Regions from separate parts of the Streptomyces sp. NPDC042100 genome, predicted to be linked through region 1. Evidence: predicted binding sites of a transcription regulator. Region 1 holds the regulator's gene; the other holds the start of a gene.
What was found. Region 1 encodes HspR, which represses chaperone genes until heat shock. Its sites were predicted from a motif close to TTGAGNNNNNNNNNCTCAA; they were not measured.

Region 1 (3,398 bases):
CCGTCCCGCCCTCGGCGGCGCTCGCCCGGCTCGTCCAGCCCCTGGAGCGGGAGATCCAGGACCGGCGCGCCCTGGCCATGGGCCTCTCCAGCACCTTCGAGCCCTTCATGGCCATCAGCGCCCAGGACCCCTCGACCACCCACGCCATCACCGTGCTCGAAGGCATCCACCGCATCGACGCCGTGCTCGGCCGGGCCACCGCCGAGTGCTCCCAGGAGCTCCTCACCGTCCAGCCCGGCGGCGGACGCAGCGAGCACACCCTCAACACCGCCCTCAACCGCGTCCAGCCGCTCCTGGACCGAGGCGTCCGGGTCCGCACCCTCTACCAGCACACCGCCCGCCACAGCCCCGGGATGCAGGTCTACCTGGAACAGGCCGGCATGAACCGCCTCCAGGTCCGCACCCTGGAGGAGAGCATCGAGCGGCTCATCATCATCGACCGCTCCATCGCCCTCATCCCCGCCCGCCAGGACCGCCAGGTCGCCCTGGAACTGCGCCACCCGGGGCTCGTGGAGTACCTGGCCACCGTCTTCGAGCAGTCCTGGGCCCGCGCCACCCCCTTCGGCGAACAGGTCCCCGGCGCCCAGCGCAAGGGCGGCATCAGCGGCGTCCAGCACTCCATCGCCAAGCTCCTCGTCGAGGGCCACGTCGACGAGGCCATCGCCCGCCGCCTCGGCATGAACGTGCGCACCTGCCGCGCCCACATCGCCCGGCTGGCCACCACCCTCGGCAGCGGCAGCCGCGCGCAGCTCGGCTACCTCATCGCCCAGTCCGGAATCCTCGACGAGGCCCCCTCCGCCGGAGCGGAAGGGGCCTCGTGAGGGTCCTCAGGGCCTGCGGGACGGCGTCCCGAGGGAGGTACGGCGACTACGGCGGGCTTCGCGGCCCGGCGTACGGGACGGGCTACTCGCCGCGCTTGTGCCCCGGCCGCCAGACGACCAGCGCGCTGGCCTGCTGCACGTCCGTGTAGGGCACCAGGTCCCGCCGGTACGAGGCGTGGACCTGGGCCTCGCGCTGGCGCATCGCCGCCGCCGCGCCCTCGACCGCCGAGGACAGCTCGGCGATCCGGCTCTGCAACGCCGCGACCTGGTTCTCCAGTTCGATGATGCGCTTGATGCCGGCCAGGTTGATGCCCTCGTCCTGCGACAGCTGCTGCACCTGGCGGAGCAGCTCGATGTCGCGGGCCGAATAGCGGCGCCCTCGGCCCGCGGCGCGGTCCGGGGACACCAGGCCCAGGCGGTCGTACTGGCGGAGGGTCTGCGGGTGCAGACCGGACAGCTGGGCCGCCACCGAGATGACGTACACCGGCGTCTCGTCGGTCAGCTGGTACGGGTTACGGCGACGACCGTCCATGTCCTCAAGCTCCCTTCGCGGCCTGGAACAGCTCTGCCCTGGGGTCTTCACCCGCCGTGGCCTCGCGGTAGGTCTCCAAGGCCTCGCGGGCCTTGTCGCCCAGGTCCTTCGGCACCGCGATCTCCACGGTCACCAGGAGGTCGCCGCGCGTGCCGTCCTTGCGGACGGCGCCCTTGCCCCGGGCGCGCATGGTGCGCCCGTTGGGCGTGCCCGCGGGCAGCTTCAGGGTGACCGGGGGGCCGCCCAGCGTCGGGACCTTGACCTCGCCGCCGAGCGCCGCCTCGGCGAAGCTGACGGGCACCGTGACGGTGAGGTTGTCGTCCCTGCGGCCGAACACCGGGTGCGCGTCGACGTGCACGACGACGTACAGGTCGCCGTTCTGCCCGCCGCGCTCGCCCGGGGCGCCCTTGCCGCGCAGCCGGATCTTCTGGCCGTCGCTGACACCCGCCGGGATGCGCACCTGCATGGTCCGCGAGGACTTGGCCCGGCCGCTGCCCTTGCAGACCTCGCAGGGGTTCTCCGCGATCAGGCCGCGGCCCTTGCAGTCCACGCACGGGTCGGTCAGCGAGAAGCCGCCGCCGCTGCCGCGCGAGACCTGCCCGGTGCCGACGCAGGTCGGGCACACCCGGGGGGTGCCGTTCTTGTCGCCGGTGCCCGAACACGCCTTGCAAGGCTGCTGGCTGGACATCCGCAGGGGCACGGTGGCGCCCTCGATGGCCTCGGTGAAGCTGAGCGTCACCTCGGACTCGATGTCCTGCCCACGGCGCGGCTGGGTGCGGGTGCCCGCACCGCCGGCGCCCCGGTTGAACAGGCCGCCGAAGACGTCCCCGAGACCGCCGCCGCCCCCGAAGCCGCCGGCTCCGCCGGGGCCCTGGGCGCCGCCGAAGAGGTCGCCCAGGTCGAAGTTGAACGAGCCGCCCGCCCCGCCGGGTCCGGCACGGAAGCCCCCGTTGCCGAACAGGGCGCGCGCCTCGTCGTACTCCTTGCGCTTCTTCGGGTCCCCGAGGACGTCGTTCGCCTCGGAGATCTCCTTGAAGCGCTCCTCCGCCTTGGCGTCGCCCTTGTTGGCGTCCGGGTGGTTCTCGCGGGCGAGCTTCCGGTACGCCTTCTTGATCTCGGCGTCGGTGGCGTCCTTGGGGACGCCGAGAACCTTGTAGTAGTCCTTCTCGACGAAGTCCTTCGTACTCATCGACGTCCCTCCTTCCGGACGGTCACTGCGTCACCCCTCTTCGGGGGCACCGCTCTCCTCGTCGGCCTTCTTCTCTTCCTTGCCGGCCGGGGCCGCGCCCGGCTGGGGCTCGGCGACGGCCACGCGCGCGGGACGGATGGTCCGCTCGCCGATCCGGTACCCCGGCTGCAGGATCGCCACGCAGGTCGTCTCGGTGACGTCCGGCGCGTACGAGTGCATCAGGGCCTCGTGGATCGTCGGGTCGAAGGGCTCGCCCTCCTTGCCGAACTGCTGGAGCCCCATCTTGGCGGCGACGGTCTCCAGCGACTCGGCGACGGACTTGAAGCCGCCCACCAGCTCGCCGTGGTCCCGCGCCCGGCCGATGTCGTCGAGCACGGGCAGCAGTTCGGTCAGGAGGCTCGCCACGGCGATCTCCTTGACCGTCACCCGGTCCCGCTCGACCCGGCGGCGGTAGTTCTGGTACTCGGCCTGCAGGCGCTGGAGGTCCGCCGTGCGCTCGCCGAGCGCCGTACGGGCCTGGTCCAGCTGCGCCAGCAGGGCCACGTCACTCGCGTCCCCGGCCGGGGCCGCCCCCTCCGCCTTGTCGGCGGAGGCGGCGGCGGTCTCGGGCTCCTCGGGCGTGCCCTCGGCGGGGACTTCGGGCTTCTCCTCGAAGCCCGGGGTCTCCTCCGGCATCAGGCAGCGCCGCCCTTCGGCTTCTCGTCGTCGACGATCTCGGCGTCGACGACGTCGTCGTCGGCCTTGGCCTGCTGGGCACCCTCGGCGCCGGCGGCACCCTGGGCGGCCTGGGCGTCGGCGTACATCGCCTGGCCGAGCTTCTGGGAGACGGCCGCGACCTTCTCGGTGGCGGTGCGGA
Region 2 (3,398 bases), on a different contig from region 1:
CTTCGGGCGCTGGGGCTTCCACGCCTCCTCGCTGGCCCGGATCGCCGACGACTGCGGGATCACCCAGGGCGGTCTGCTGCACCACTTCCGCAGCAAGGAGGACCTGCTGCTCTCGGTGCTCGCGCAGAGCGAGGAGCACGACGTGGAGCGGCTCTTCGGCGAGGAGCCCGCGTCCTACGCGGCGTACCTGGACACCCTCGTCGGGCTGATCGAGGACAACACCCGGCGGCCCGGCATCGTCCGCATGTTCAACGTGCTGGTCGGCGAGTCCGGCAACGTCGGCCACCCCGCCCACGCCTACTTCAAGGACCGGTACGCGCGCGTGCTCGCGCACACCGTGGAACTGCTGGAGGAGTCCGTCGCGCGCGGGGAGCTGCGCGTGGACACCGACTGCGAGGCCGTCGGCCGCGAGCAGCTCGCGGTGATGGACGGGCTCCAGATCCAGTGGGCCCTCGACCCGGAGGCGCTCGACATGCCCGCGCGGGTACGGGACTTCCTGCGGCGCCAGTACGAGGAGATCCGGGCCTGAGGCCGGGGCCGGGGCCGGGCCTGAGACCCGGGCCGGGCCTGAGACCGAGGCCGGGGCGCGCCGGATGCGGCGCCGCCCCGCGCGGCTAGCGTCCGGTCGGCGGGCCGCCGTCGGGGAGCGCGCCGAAGACCCGGTCCAGGGCGGGCGGACGCTCGCGGTCGCCCGCCGTCACGGTGCGGCGGGCGTGGGTGACCGTGTACTGGAAGCCGTCGGCGACCGGGGCGCCGGCCGGGCGGTCCGGGACGCGCGCGTACGCCGGGTCGTCCAGGGCCGCGCGCAGCTCGGCGAGCCCGGCCGGGGTCATCCGGCCGCCCTCGTCCGCGGTGCCGCGCCTGCTGGTGGTGTAGGTCCCGTCCTCGCGCACGACCAGCCGGTTGTCGACCCCGGCGAAGCCGCCGGTGACCGTCACCTCGACCAGGGTGTCCTGGGGCGCGGGGCGCTCGGTCGGCGGGGCGGGTGTGGCTGGTGCGGTGGCCGTGCCCGGTGCGGCGGTCGCGCCGGGTGTGGCCGATGTGCCGGGCGCGGTGCCCGGCGCGGTGGTGGTCGCCGCCGGTGTGCCGGAGGCGGCGGGGGCCGCGGGGGCCTGGCCGCAGCCCGCCACGGTGATCGCGGCGGCCAGCAGGGCGGCGGCCCCGTACCTCTTGTCCATGGAGGAGAGGATGCCGCCTCGGCCGCCGCCGCGCAGCCCGAACGGCTCAGGCCGCGCGGACGATGCCGGTCAGCGGCCCCCGGTGGTACCAGTCGAGGCTGTCGTACAGCGCCATGCCGTCCGTGGTCGCCGCCAGGACGCCGGTCTCCGCGCCCGCCTGGGCGGCGGCGGCTTCCAGGGTGCGCATGACGTTGGCGCCGAGGCCCCGGCGGCGGTGCGCGGGGTCCGTCTCGATCTGGTCGGCGACGGCCGTCGCCCCGGTCGGCGCGATCTGCCCGCGCGCGGCGAGGGTGCCGTCCGGGGCGAGGATCCGCACCCGGATCACCCCGTCCCGGGTCTCCGTCGTGCGGGCGTAGCCCTCCGGGGCCGGGGGCCGGGCCGCCGGGTCGAGCTTCTTCGTCATCATGAAGCCCGGGTCGTCGGGGACGGTCCAGTCCTCGGTGATCCAGGTCGCCACCTCCTCGGGCGCGGCCATCACCTTGAGCCAGGCGTACGGCTCGGTGACGGCGGCGCACAGCGCGCCCACCGAGGCCGCGTCCGGGTGCGGCAGCACGTGCCGGAAGGGGTGCTCGGGCAGTCCCACCTCGATCCGGTAGCCCCAGGGCTCGACGACGGCGGGAGCGGTGCCCCGGGAGACGGTCCAGCCGGCCACCCAGGAGGATGTAATAGATGCTATGTCCATGAGGGGATTACAGCGGCTGTTCGCGAGGTGTGCGGGGGTGATCGCTCAGAGCGAACAGGCGGCGGGGAACATTCCTCGGCTCACGTGCATTGAGTCCACATAGCTCAACTTGACTGCCGAAGGGGAGATCATGGCTTCTGAGTCCAAGGCGTCCGTGCCGCTCACTCTGCCCGTGCTGCCGCTCGACGACGAGGTCGTGCTGCCCGGAATGGTGGTGCCGCTGGACCTCTCCGACACCGATGTACGGGCCGCCGTCGAGGCCGCCCAGGCCGCCGCGCGCGGCGGCACGGGCAAGCCGCGCGTGCTGCTCGTCCCCCGCGTGGACGGCACCTACGCCGGGACCGGCGTGCTCGGCACCGTCGAGCAGGTCGGCCGGCTCTCCGACGGCGACCCCGGCGCCCTCATCCGCGGCCTCGGCCGCGTCCGCATCGGCGCCGGCACCACCGGCCCGGGCGGCGCCCTGTGGGTCGAGGGCACCGTCGTCGAGGAGACCCTGCCCGACCCGCTGCCCGGCTCCGTGACCGAACTGGTCAAGGAGTACAAGGCGCTGGCCACCAGCTGGCTCAAGAAGCGCGGCGCCTGGCAGGTCGTCGACCGCGTCCAGCAGATCGACGGCGTCGGTGCCCTCGCCGACAACTCCGGCTACTCGCCCTTCCTCACCGTCGGGCAGAAGGTCGAGCTCCTGGAGACCGGCGACCCGGTCGCCCGCCTCAGGCTCGCCACCGCCCAGCTCCGCGAGCACCTCGCGGAGCAGGACGTCGCCGAGACCATCGCCAAGGACGTCCAGGAGGGCGTCGACAAGCAGCAGCGCGAGTTCCTGCTGCGCCGCCAGCTCGACGCCGTGCGCAAGGAGCTGCGCGAGCTCAACGGCGAGGGCGGCGAGGGCGAGGAGTCCGACGACTACCGCGCCCGCGTCGAGGCCGCCGACCTGCCCGAGAAGGTGCGGGAGGCCGCCCTCAAGGAGGTCGAGAAGCTGGAGCGGGCGAGCGACCAGTCGCCCGAAGGCTCCTGGATCAGGACCTGGCTCGACACGGTGCTGGAGCTGCCGTGGAGCGAGCGGACCGACGACAGCGCCGCCGCGTACGACATCCAGGGCGCCAAGGACGTGCTTGACACGGAGCACGCGGGCCTGGAGGACGTGAAGGAGCGGATCACCGAGTACCTGGCGGTGCGCAAGCGGCGCGCCGAGCGGGGCCTCGGCGTCGTCGGCGGGCGGCGCGGCGGTGCCGTGCTCGCGCTCGTCGGCCCGCCCGGCGTCGGCAAGACCTCGCTCGGCGAGTCCGTCGCCCACGCGATGGGCCGGAAGTTCGTCCGGGTCGCCCTCGGCGGCGTGCGCGACGAGGCCGAGATCCGCGGCCACCGGCGCACCTACGTGGGCGCGCTGCCCGGCCGGATCGTCCGCGCGATCAAGGAGGCCGGGTCCATGAACCCGGTGGTCCTGCTCGACGAGATCGACAAGGTCGGCTCCGACTACCGGGGCGACCCGGCCGCGGCCCTCCTCGAAGTCCTCGACCCCGCGCAGAACCACACCTTCCGCG

Region 2: the regulator HspR is predicted to act here: its motif matches at 1,950-1,968, upstream of lon (endopeptidase La).

What each region holds. Positions count from the first base shown of each region.
Region 1 covers NZ_JBVJDK010000009.1:119,201-122,598, reverse strand. Annotated here, with positions in the region: gene ACZ6J5_RS21450 (helix-turn-helix transcriptional regulator) at 1-821, shown strand, start outside; gene ACZ6J5_RS21445 (heat shock protein transcriptional repressor HspR) at 904-1,353, opposite strand; gene dnaJ (molecular chaperone DnaJ) at 1,358-2,542, opposite strand; gene grpE (nucleotide exchange factor GrpE) at 2,573-3,217, opposite strand; gene dnaK (molecular chaperone DnaK) at 3,217-3,398, opposite strand, start outside.
Region 2 covers NZ_JBVJDK010000013.1:232,495-235,892, forward strand. Annotated here, with positions in the region: gene ACZ6J5_RS27980 (TetR/AcrR family transcriptional regulator) at 1-529, shown strand, start outside; gene ACZ6J5_RS27985 (hypothetical protein) at 615-1,178, opposite strand; gene ACZ6J5_RS27990 (GNAT family N-acetyltransferase) at 1,225-1,860, opposite strand; gene lon (endopeptidase La) at 1,991-3,398, shown strand, end outside.